2 regions of the Lachnoanaerobaculum sp. Marseille-Q4761 genome follow, and region 1 is predicted to be linked to the other one. Evidence: a T-box and tRNA genes for the amino acid it is inferred to sense, from the RefSeq annotation. Region 1 holds a T-box; the other holds one or more tRNA genes.
What was found. A T-box is a leader RNA that pairs with one kind of tRNA and senses whether it is charged. The one in region 1 lies ahead of thrS (threonine--tRNA ligase), so its partner is inferred to be a tRNA-Thr.
Positions count from the first base shown of each region.

Region 2: it encodes a tRNA-Thr, which carries the amino acid that the T-box ahead of thrS (threonine--tRNA ligase) is inferred to sense. The anticodon was not compared.

Region 1 is NZ_JAGEKB010000002.1:402,055-408,092, forward strand. Features, by position in the region: gene aroA (3-phosphoshikimate 1-carboxyvinyltransferase) at 1-197, shown strand, start outside; gene J4O15_RS09050 (RNHCP domain-containing protein) at 370-849, shown strand; gene thrS (threonine--tRNA ligase) at 892-2,847, opposite strand; T-box leader at 2,915-3,106, opposite strand; gene J4O15_RS09060 (FAD-dependent oxidoreductase) at 3,156-4,376, opposite strand; gene J4O15_RS09065 (metal-dependent transcriptional regulator) at 4,503-4,868, opposite strand; gene J4O15_RS09070 (heavy metal translocating P-type ATPase) at 5,023-6,038, opposite strand, start outside.
Region 2 is NZ_JAGEKB010000003.1:175,210-181,247, forward strand. Features, by position in the region: gene J4O15_RS11935 (choline-binding protein A) at 1-323, opposite strand, end outside; gene J4O15_RS11940 (ABC transporter ATP-binding protein) at 423-1,199, opposite strand; gene J4O15_RS11945 (ABC transporter substrate-binding protein) at 1,180-2,184, opposite strand; gene J4O15_RS11950 (ABC transporter permease) at 2,168-2,935, opposite strand; gene J4O15_RS11955 (thiamine-binding protein) at 2,922-3,230, opposite strand; TPP riboswitch at 3,259-3,356, opposite strand; tRNA gene J4O15_RS11960 (tRNA-Trp) at 3,469-3,539, shown strand; tRNA gene J4O15_RS11965 (tRNA-Pro) at 3,550-3,623, shown strand; tRNA gene J4O15_RS11970 (tRNA-Glu) at 3,630-3,701, shown strand; tRNA gene J4O15_RS11975 (tRNA-Glu) at 3,727-3,798, shown strand; tRNA gene J4O15_RS11980 (tRNA-Thr) at 3,866-3,938, shown strand; gene rsfS (ribosome silencing factor) at 3,980-4,318, opposite strand; gene yqeK (bis(5'-nucleosyl)-tetraphosphatase (symmetrical) YqeK) at 4,319-4,912, opposite strand; gene nadD (nicotinate-nucleotide adenylyltransferase) at 4,905-5,513, opposite strand; gene yhbY (ribosome assembly RNA-binding protein YhbY) at 5,515-5,811, opposite strand; gene obgE (GTPase ObgE) at 5,823-6,038, opposite strand, start outside.

The sequences.
Region 1 (6,038 bases):
AAGACGGCATGGAAATTACAGGTGGTTCCAAAATATTTGGAAATATTACTGTAAACACCTATGACGATCATAGAATTGCAATGACCTTTGCAATATTAAATCTTGTATCCGACGGAGAAATAAAACTTGATAATAAAAAATGTGTTGAGATATCCTATCCTGAATTTTTTAATGATTTAAAAAAGGTAAATATATAAGCCATAAAATATATTTTACAGATGCAGATTTCTTCGGTATAATACAACAAACAAGTATTTATAAGGCTTTTACAGAATGTAATTATAGTAGATACATTGGATAATTCATAGTATATATTCATGAAATAAGAGGAGTTTCATTGTAGAAAAAACAAAATTGAAAGGAAAGAATATGGCTCAGGAAAAATTTGATTTGGAAGAAGCTTTAAAAAATTTAAATAATAATCCGGTACCTCAAAAAAAATCAGGCACTATAAAAAGAAAAACAACATTAAAGATAGAGCCTGACTACAGATATGAGGCATGTAATGAATCCTTCCCCTGCGCAAATTGCAAAAAAATGATTTCCCCCGAGGGTGCTGGCACACATCATAGAAATCACTGCCCATATTGCCTTTCATCTATTCATGTGGATAATGAGCCGGGTGACAGAAAAAGTGATTGCAAAGGTATTATGGAGCCTATTTCCATCTGGGTAAAGGATGATGGAGAATGGTCAATAGTTCACAGATGTAAAAAATGCGGTAAACTTGGTACCAACAGAAGTGCGGCGGATGATAATCCTGTTCTTTTGATGTCTATAGCTGTAAAACCTCTGGCTTTTCCACCTTTTCCACTTCATTTACTTGATAATATTATTAAAAAAGATTAAAACCGAGGCGTGTAAAAAAATTTTACACGCCCCTTTTTATATTTATTCAGTTACTTCTTCTTTTCTGATTTCCTTTGTTCTTATCTCTTTGCAAATCATATCTACAAAATCCGAAAGCTTTTTGCTGCCCTCATCTCCTGCAAATCTGCTTCTTACAGATACACTTCCCTCAGCTTCTTCCTTCTCTCCTACCACAAGCATATATGGAAGTCTTGAAAGTCTTGCATCTCTTATCTTAAAGCCTATTTTCTCCGTTCTTGTATCAACAGTTGCATCCACACCGTTTTTCTTAAGTTCCTTTAAAACGATATTGGCATATTCAGCATATTTATCCGATATAGGAAGTATTCTTACCTGCTCCGCACATAACCATGTAGGGAATTTTCCCGCATATTTTTCAATAAGCCATGCAAGTGTTCTCTCATAGCAGCCGAGTGATGTTCTGTGAACTATATAAGGTCTTACCTTTGCTCCGCTTTGATCGATATAGTAAAGGTCAAAGTTCTCTGCAATAGCCGCATCCAGCTGAATTGTAATCATAGTATCTTCTTTACCATATACATTCTTTGCCTGAATATCGATCTTTGGACCATAGAATGCAGCCTCACCGTCAGCCTCTGTGAAAGGAAGCCCCTTCTCAATAAGTATATTTCTAAGAGCAGCCTGAGTACCCTCCCAGTAAGCATCATCTCCAAGATATTTTTCCTTATTATTCTTATCCCATTTTGAAAGTCTGAATGTTACATCATCTCTAAGTCCTAAAGTATCAAGCACATAGATTGCAAGATTTAAGCAATTTTGAAGTTCTTCCTCAGCCTGATCAGGTCTTATTACATTATGTCCCTCTGAGATTGTAAACTGTCTTACTCTTGTCAGTCCATGCATCTCTCCCGAATCTTCATTTCTAAAGAGTGTGGATGTTTCTCCCATACGATATGGCAGATCTCTGTAAGATTTTTGTGTATTTTTATATACATAGTACTGGAATGGGCATGTCATAGGTCTGAGTGCCAAAATCTCTCCGTCATTTTGAGGATCTCCAAGTATAAACATACCGTCCTGATAATGATCCCAGTGACCTGATATTTTATATAGATCCGATTTAGCCATAAGAGGAGTCTTTGTTCTTACATAGCCCCACTCATTATCCTCCAAATCCTCTATCCATCTTTGGAGCTTTTGTATCATCTTTGTACCCTTTGGCAGCATAAGAGGAAGTCCCTGTCCTATTACATCCACTGTAGTAAATAGTTCCATCTCTCTTCCAAGCTTATTGTGATCTCTAAGCTTGATATCTTCAAGATGCTTTAGATGCGCCTCCAGCTCCTCCTTTGAATTATATGCTGTACCGTATATTCTCTGAAGCTTAGCCTTATTTGAATCGCCTCTCCAATAAGCCATGGAGGATGATATAAGCTTAAATGCCTTTATATCCTTTGTTCTTTGAAGATGAGGTCCTGCACAAAGATCTGTAAAATCTCCCTGCTTGTAAAAAGATATCTTCTCATCCTCAGGCAGATCCTGAATCAACTCCACCTTATAAGGCTCTCCCTTTTCTTTCATAAATTTGATAGCCTCTTCTCTTGGCAACTCAAATTTTTCAATATGTGCTCCCTCTTTTATAATCTTTTTCATCTCGGCTTCAAGTTTATCAAGATCCTCTCTTGAAAAAGGTTCATGATCAAAATCATAGTAAAAGCCTTCCGCAATACTTGGTCCAATGGCAAGCTTTGCCTCAGGAAAAACCCTCTTTACCGCTTCTGCCAAAACATGTGATGCGGAATGTCTTATAACGGAAAGTGCCTCCTTATCCTTTATTGTAATAAGATTCAGCTCACAATCAGAGTCAATTTCATCCCTTAAATCATGCTTTACACCGTTTACCTCGCCTGCAACTACATTTCTTGCAAGCCCCTCACTGATATCCTTAGCTATATCAATAATACTTTTTTTGCTTTCATACTCTTTTATCGAGCCGTCTTTTAATGTTATCTTCATATTTCCTCCTATTCTCCATATAAAGTAATTGTCCCTGCGATAAGAAAAAATCGCCCTTAAACTTTCGTTTAAGGGCGATTGACGCGGTTCCACCTTAATTCGGATATATACATATCCCTCATTTGATTATAACGGAATCACCGTGCTTTATTAAAGCCACTCTGAGATGGTCTTCACATATATTTCCATAAATTGCTCTCAGCTATGCAACTCTCTCTGTGATTTCTATATATGCTACTTTTCTCTTCCTCGTTTATGCACAATATAATATTACTTGATTTTGTCTTTGTCAAGTATACTTATAACTTTTATTGTAAACTCTCTAAATATCTGAGCATTCCCTCCACTGCCAACTTAGCCTGTGCTACAGCATCAACCACTGTTTTTGAGCCATGCACCACATCACCTGCCGCAAAAACGCCCTCAACAGTTGTCATACAATTCTCATCCACTATCAAAAGACCTTTATCCGATGCCCTTAATCCTTCTGTTGTAAGCACCAGCTTATTCTTTGGACCGTTACTTACAGAAATAATGGTAGAGTCTGCATCCACATAATCAAGCTCTTTTTCATAGCCTGTAACATTTCCCTCATCATCAAATATTGCAGTCTTAAAAACAGGTCCGTCATAAGTAATTGACTCAATTGCCTTGCCGAAAATAAACTCGGCACCCTCCAGTTTAGCCGACTCCACCTCTACCGAGTTTGCAGCCACTCTCTTGCTCCTGGCATAAAGTCTTACAGTTCTTGAGCCACGCCTTAATGCGGTTCTTGCCACATCCATTGCGGCATTTCCCATACCGATTATTGCCACACTCTCTCCAAGCTTATGTCCGTTCGGATTTGCCAGATAGTCCACACTGAAATGGACATTTGGCATACTCTCACCCGCAATACCCAGAGTCTTTGCTCTCCATACACCGGTTCCTACAAATACAGCCTTATATCCGTCTCTAAACAAATCCTTTATCTCAAGTGCACCACCTACGGCAGTATTATTTCTGATTTTAATTCCGATTTTTTCCATCTTATCATAGTATCTTTGCATTAAAGATTTTGGCAATCTGAAATCCGGAATACCGTATTGAAGAACTCCTCCTATGGTATTTTTCTCATCAAAGATAGTTACATCATAGCCTTCCTTTATCATCTTGAAAGCTACTGTCATACCTGCCGGACCACCACCTATAATAGCAACCATTATATTTTTTCTCGGCTTTTTAACAAATTCCATTCTGTCCAAATAAAAATCCGATATAAATTTTTCAATATCACAAAATCTTACAGGATTGTTTTTTCTGTTCATTATACAGTTTCCAAGGCATTGAGCCTCATGGTCGCATACTATTGAGCAAACCAAAGACAAAGGATTGTTTTCAAAAAGGATTTCTCCCGCCTCCATTATCTTACCTTCTTTAAAAAGTGATATTACCTGCGGTATTGATGTTGTTATAGGACAATGACTGCTGCAAAGCGGCTTTTTACATTGCAAGCATTTATTTGCCTCATTTATTATATGTAATCCCATACTTTACCTCTTACTTTTATCATAGACTTAATATAAACAGCGTTAAGTGTACAGGTTAGCATAAGATTTTTCAATAAAGTATCTGATAAAATACATTTAGATATTTTTTTATCAATAATCTACAAACTATTTATTCTTAAAATATGCCTTAAAACATTCAAATGTTTCTTCGCTTATATAATGTTCTATTCTACATGCGTCTTCTATTGCAGTATCCTTACTTACACCAATTTTTTGTAAAATCTCTCCCAGGACATTATGTCTTTCCAATGTTGATTCTGCAATTTCCATTCCCTTCGGAGTCAGTGTTATATGTCCTTCATTGTCCACTTCCACATAGCCGTTTTCTCTGAACTTTTTCATCTGCTCGCTTATAGTAGGCTTTGAATAACCCATTTCTCTTGCAATATCCACTGCTCTTACTACACCCGTTTTCTTTTTCAATCTGAGTATAGTCTCCAAATACATCTCAGCAGCTTCCTGTATAACCATACTTTCCTCCTTCTTAGTTTATTTCTACTAACTGTTTCTATATTTATTATACACAAAACGGTCACATAAAACAATTGTCACCAATCTTTTTTGTTACCTTTTTGTGAAAAATCGGACATCAAAAGATGTCCGACAATATTAAAATTTATTTATCTTAATTTTCCGGCATCAAATTTGTCATGCTTGAAAGTGATATACCTACAGTCGACAAATTATGTAAAAGTGATGATGTTGCCGGCGCAACCATTCCAAAAATACCAAGTCCGATAAGCGTACCGTTAAATCCCATAATAAATCTGAAATTTGAATCCACACGCTTCTTTAACATATTTGAAAGCTCTTTTAATTTTACAAGTTCATTCAAATCATCCGCCGATATACATACATCAGCTATTTCCCTTGCAATTGCAGCACCTTCACTTATGGCGATACCGCAATCCGCTGCGGATAATGCAGGTGAGTCGTTTATACCGTCACCAATCATTATCACGGTTCTTCCCTTTGCTTTCTCTTTTTCCACATAGCTTGCCTTATCCTCAGGCAAAACTTCCGCATAGAATTTATCTACACCTACCTCTTTTGCGATAGCCTCTGCTGTGTAATGATTATCTCCTGTCATCATTACAGTCTTTTTAATGCCGAGAGCCTTAAGCTTCTTTAACACATCCTTTGCCTCGTCTCTTAAAGGATCTGTGATTTCTATAATTGCAGCCAGCTTACCGCCTATAGCCATATAAAGATGTGAATATCTGTGATCGATATTATCAACCACTTCTCTTGCCTCAGGGCTTACCTCAACCTTCTCGTCATCAAATACAAAATGTGAGCTTCCTATTACAACCTTCTCGCCCTCGATTCTGCTTGCAATACCATGTGCAACTATATATTGCACCTCTGAATGCATCTCTTTATGACGAATCTTTCTATCCTTAGCTTCCTTAACTACAGCATTGGCAATAGAATGAGGATAATGCTCCTCAAGGCATGCAGCAATCTTTAACATCTGATTTTCATCATCACCGTCAAATGTAATGATTCTGTTTACCTTAGGGCAGGCATGTGTCAATGTACCTGTTTTATCAAATACTATGGTATCAGCCTTGGCAATTGCCTCCATAAACTTCCCGCCCTTTACAATAATCTTATGATTGCCGGCTTCTCTCATGGCGG
Region 2 (6,038 bases), on a different contig from region 1:
GCACCGTCAGAACCCAGATAATAATTATTTCCGTCCTTTCCCTTTCTCATCTGAGATAGAGCCATCTCTCCATTACTTCTAAGATAATACCACTTCCCTGCACTATCCTGTGCCCAATCCGAAACAAGCATTTCACCATTGCTTCTAAAAAAATACCATTTGGAATTTTTAGGATCCTGTAACCATCTGTTTGCAACCATCTCCCCATTATCAAGCAAGTAATACCACTTTTCTTTGTCCTTTATCCAGCCCTTTTTCATAGAACCGTTTGTATCATAGTAGTACCATTTCCCTCTATCCTTTACCCAGCCCTTCTTTGCCATAAACCCTCCTGTTTTATTATAAATCCGTACTGTAAAATAATTTCTTTATATAAGTATAAAAAAATCAGCCTATACAGTCAAACCGTATAAGCTGAATAATTATTTTTCCGCAATGATTTTATTGCTGTTTTCGAGATTTTTTAAAACCTCTTTTTTATAGTCCAAAAACTCTTGGCTGAGTTTAAATGAATTATCTCTGTTTTTTGCTTTTATTTTTATCTCGGATTTTATATTCCCATTTCCAAGAATATATATCCTGTCTGATAAAATCAAAGCCTCATCCACATCATGAGTTATAAATATGGTGGACATATTGTATTTTTTTCTCATATCCATATACCACTCATGCATCTCATCCTTTGTAATGGCATCAAGAGCTGAAAACGGTTCATCCAATAGCGAAACATCCTTTGAAAAAAGGTAGGTTCTGATAAGTGCTATCCTCTGCCTCATTCCTCCGGATAATTCCTTGGGATATTTTTTGGCATAAGCATCCAGTTTGAATTCCTTTAGCATCTCATTTGCCTTTTTTACAGCCTCCTTCTTTTTTTCTTTTTTAATCAAAAGAGGAAGTGCAACATTCTCTTCAATAGTCATATAGGGCAGTAAAAGATCCTTTTGAAATGAATAGCTTATTAAACCTGATTTACCGGTTATATCCTCTCCCCTATATATTATTCTACCTTCACTTGGAGTTAATAATCCGGCTATTATATTAAATAATGTGCTCTTTCCGCTGCCGCTTACACCAAGAAGTGAGATAAGCTCATTTTTCTTTAAAGTTAAATTTATATTTGATATAATATTTTTTTCATCATATCCGAAGCTTATATTATCAACCTCTAAGAGTATTTCACTATTTTGTGATAAATTCATTATAAAGTCCCGCTCCCTCATCTATATGGCTTTCCAACAGATTATTTTCATTTAACCATCTATAGAAATTTTTCCATCTTTCTACATCAATATATCCCCATGGAATATTCTCATCCATATAGTAGGCTGATAAATATTCCTGAGATGCCATTGCCAGTTCCTTATCTATCTCAGGTGCATACTTCAAAAGGATCTCAGCCGACTCTTTTGAGTTGTTTGCCGCAAACTCGTATCCCTTTTTTGTCGCTTCCAAAAAGCTTTTTACAACTTCCTTATTGTTCTTTATCATATCATCATTTGTAAAAAGTACAGGAGTGTAATAATCAAAAGTAGGATTAATATCTTTAAATGCAAAATAGTCAAATTCAAATCCCTTTGTATTGGCTGCAATGCCTGCCCAGCCATAGTACACCCAGATAGCATCCACCTGTTTACTGCTAAGTGCGGATACCTCATCCGTAACTGTGGAAGGTATCAGATTAACCTTGGAAAAATCTCCGCCATCCTTTTCCACTACATTTTGTAATACAGCCTTTTCTATAGGCATATCCCAGGTCGCATAATTTTTCCCTTCAAGCCCCTTAGGAGATGTAATACCGTCTCCCTTTCTTGACATTATACCCGAGGTGTTATGCTGTGTTATCGCCGCAATTGCTTTTATAGGAAGAGGATTATCTCCTGATAATGCTCCTGCCATAGTATCCTGAAAAGATATACCAAAGTCCGCCTTACCGCTTGATACCAAGACCTCCGCACCGTCCTCAGGCGGCTGTACTATTTCAAGTTCTATTCCTGCATCCTTATAATATCCCTTTTCCATTGCAACATAAAATCCTGTATGATTTGTATTAGGTGTCCAGTCAAGCACCAGAGTCAATTTCTTATTCTCTGAAGTACCTGACTTTTTATCTCCGCAGGCAGTAGCTGTTAACGCCATTGCACCTATACTTAATGCTACTAAAAAATTTCTAATTATTCTTTTCATTTTTCTCCTCCCATGGCATGGATATCTTCTGTAATAAATCCACCGCCTTTAATAATAATAAACTAAGTATCGAAATAATAATTATCACCGCAAACATCTTATCAAAGGCATATGCCTTTCTGACTCTGGTCATATAGACTCCAAGTCCCCTAAATCCTCCAAGCCATTCCGATATAACACCTCCCACAACCGAATAGGATGCCGATATTTTTAATGCGGCAAAAAACTTTCCCATTGATGAGGGCAGTTTAATAAATCTGTATATATCAAATTCACTTGCGCCCATTGATTTTAACAAATTTATTTCATCCCTGTCCGTGCTTTTAAAACTCTCAAAAACACCTATTGTAATAGGAAAAAATGTAACCAGCACTATCAATATAATCTTAGGCAACAAATCATATCCAAACCAAAGCACCAGTAATGGTGCAATCGCAATAGTAGGTATAGTTTGACTTATAATGATAAATGGATAAAAGATTTTATATAATTTTAAAAATCTGTCCATCAATAGTGCAAATATAAGCCCCAATATTACTCCTAATACCAGTCCCAGTATACTCTCTGCCAATGTATATACAAGATGATACATCAGCAGAGTAAAATCTCCTGCCAATGCCATTACTATTTGTAGCGGTGAAGGCATCAAATATGACGGAATTATTTTTACCGAACATAATATTTGCCAAATCAATAAAAATACAATACCAAAAACAACAGGGTATATATTATCTTTTTTATTTATTCTCATCTAAATGGTGTTTTGTAACCTTTCTTTCTATAGTGAGCAAATCTCCATCCGGTCTGTAGCTGACCTTGATATATGCCATAACAGCCGGTGCTCCCGCTCTTATTGCTATATGCTGACATTCCTTTACAATATCCATAAGCTCATCATAATCACCTTCAATAGTTGTTTCAAACGGACCTACATAATATTTTAGACCTGTTCCTTTTATATATGCTATGACTTCGTCCACTATTCTGACGATTTCTTCATTATCATAAACTTCAGGTAATGTTTGTATAGCTACACTTGCATTCATATCTACCTCCAAAAAACAGACTGCTATACGGCAGTCTGTTTTTCATCCCTACGCCGGCATTATCCGGATCAGGTTATGGGTTAAGGAAAACCTCTCTCAGCCGTATCAGCACCCCTTTTATATTATCTTTGATTATAATACTAAAAAAATAATTTTCAATCAAATTATTTTATAAAAAAATAAAACTTTTTGTTGACAGATTTAAGCTTTACTGGTATATTATCAAAGTACCTTACAGAGGGGAATAGTTCAATGGTAGAGCAACGGTCTCCAAAACCGTAAATGGGGGTTCGAGCCCCTCTTCCCCTGCTTTAAATCTCGAGGTGTGGCTCAGTTTGGTGGAGTGCAGCGTTCGGGACGCTGAGGTCGCAAGTTCGAATCTTGTCACCTCGATTTTAAGGCCAATTGGTCAAGCGGCTAAGACGGCGCCCTCTCACGGCGCAAACCCGGGTTCGATTCCCGGATTGGTCATAAAAAAGTAAATAACCGAGTATTCGGCCAATTGGTCAAGCGGCTAAGACGGTGCCCTCTCACGGCACAAACCCGGGTTCGATTCCCGGATTGGTCATCAATAGGAAGAGTCAGACTCTTCCTTTATTTATATAATAATGGTATTACCAAGTATACCAATACAGGCTTGTGTAGCACAGTTGGTAGTGCAACTCATTCGTAATGAGTAGGTCGTCGGTTCGAGTCCGATCGCGAGCTTAAAAAAGCTGCCACTTAAATATGGCAGCATTTTTGTTCCTCTACATTTCAACTTCTATTCCGTCTCTCCAGATTCTGTCCAAATCATAGAATGCTCTGTCTTCCCTTAAGAAAATATGAACAATGATATCTTTATAATCCAGTAATATCCATGTTGCATTCTTATTACCTTCTATGGCATGAGGCATTATACCTTCCTTGCCCAGAATAAAATCAATTTCATCGGATATGGAACTAACCTGATTTACATTATTTGCACTTGCAATTATAAAATAATCTGCAATAGTACTTACTTTGGTGATATCAATAACTTTAATATCCTCACCCTTTTTATCTTCTATTATATTATAAATCTTCTTTACAATATCTTTTACTTCCATCTACACCTCATCATCTCTTAATTCATATGTAAATCTGTCTATATACATATTTTGACTGCTTAAATACTCAATAGTTGACTTTGAAATTCTCTTCACCGCCTTTTTTATATCATGAAAAGCCAATGTCCTTATTTCATCAAGTCCGGGTAGTTTCTTTCTGTTCGGCTCTATATAATCTGCTACAAACACGATTTTCTCAAGCATACTCATATTTTTTTTACCTGTAGTATGCCATCTTATAGCCGATAGGATATCTTTATCTTCTATATTATAATTCTTCTTTGCCAAAAAAGGTGCATATACAGCATGTAAAATCTGTGGAGCCTTATCCGCTATCAAATCCACATAGGATGAATCAGTATAAGGATCAATAAATCCTCCCATATCTTCCTTAAGCTTTGAAACCTTTTCAGCCTTTGCCACATCATGCAAAATACCGGCAAGCTCCGCCTTTATAATATCTTCTCCATAGCACATAGCCAGTGCTGCAGATACATAAGCTACTCCAAGAGTATGCTCATATCTTTTTTTTGACAACTTTTCTTTTAAATCCGACTTTATAAGATCTATCTTTTCTCTATTCAAATCAAGCATAAATTCTCTTCTCTCTTATATATCTACAAACATCCTCCGGAACATACTTTTTTATATCACCTCCCGATATCAAAATCTCTCTGATACAGGTTGATGAAATATCAATATCCATTGTATCTAAAAAATGTATTCCTCTAATCTTATATTTACTTTTTAGATATTCATAATGATTTTTCAATGTCAAATTTTCATTACTGTAATCTCTTGAGGCAACTATAAGCTCTACAACTTTAAGGATAATATCCGGATTTTTCCAGGTTTCTATCTCATAAAAAGAATCTGCACCCATAATAAAATAAAACTTATCATTATAATACTTATCTTGAAGCTTTTCCAATGTATTAAATGTGTATGAATTTCCCTCCAAAGTATTTTCAAAATCAGAACAATAAAATCCCTTATGATATTTTATAGCAAGATTTATCATATCTTTTCTTAAAGAAAAATCACTCACTTTTTTCCCAAGCTTATGTGGCGGTGTTTTTGCAGGCATAAACCACACTTCATCAAGATTACAGATATCCTTTGCTTCCTGTGCCAGTATCAAATGACCGAAATGAACCGGATCAAATGTACCTCCAAGAATTCCTATTTTCTTCATATTATTTTGGAAGTTTTATCTTTCTGTTCCTCGGTTCATCAGCCTGCTTATACAATACAATTTTCTTTCCTATAACCTGAACAACTTCACTTCTTGTCAGGTTTGCAATCTCATTTGCAATCATCTTAGGATCATCTGTACAATTTTTCAAAACTGATATCTTAATCAATTCTCTCGGCTCCATCGCCTCTGCAATGGCAAAAACATTCTCCTCAGTCAAAGATGCCTTTCCTATTTGCATTATAGGATCAATATTCATTGCCAAACCCTTTAAATATGCTCTTTGTTTACTATTCATTTTTCTCCTGTTTATTTATAATAGTCAAACTCATGGCCATACATACGAACAGTATCCCCGTCCACTATTCCGGCTTCCTCAAGTTTTTCAAGTACTCCTGATGTTTTTAAAAACTTTTGGAAGAAATCAAAGCCCTTCTCAGAATCAAGATTCGTATATCCAAGCATTTTTTCAATTCTTGGGCCTTCCACCACAAATACTCCGTTCTCATCTTTTTCCACTGTAAA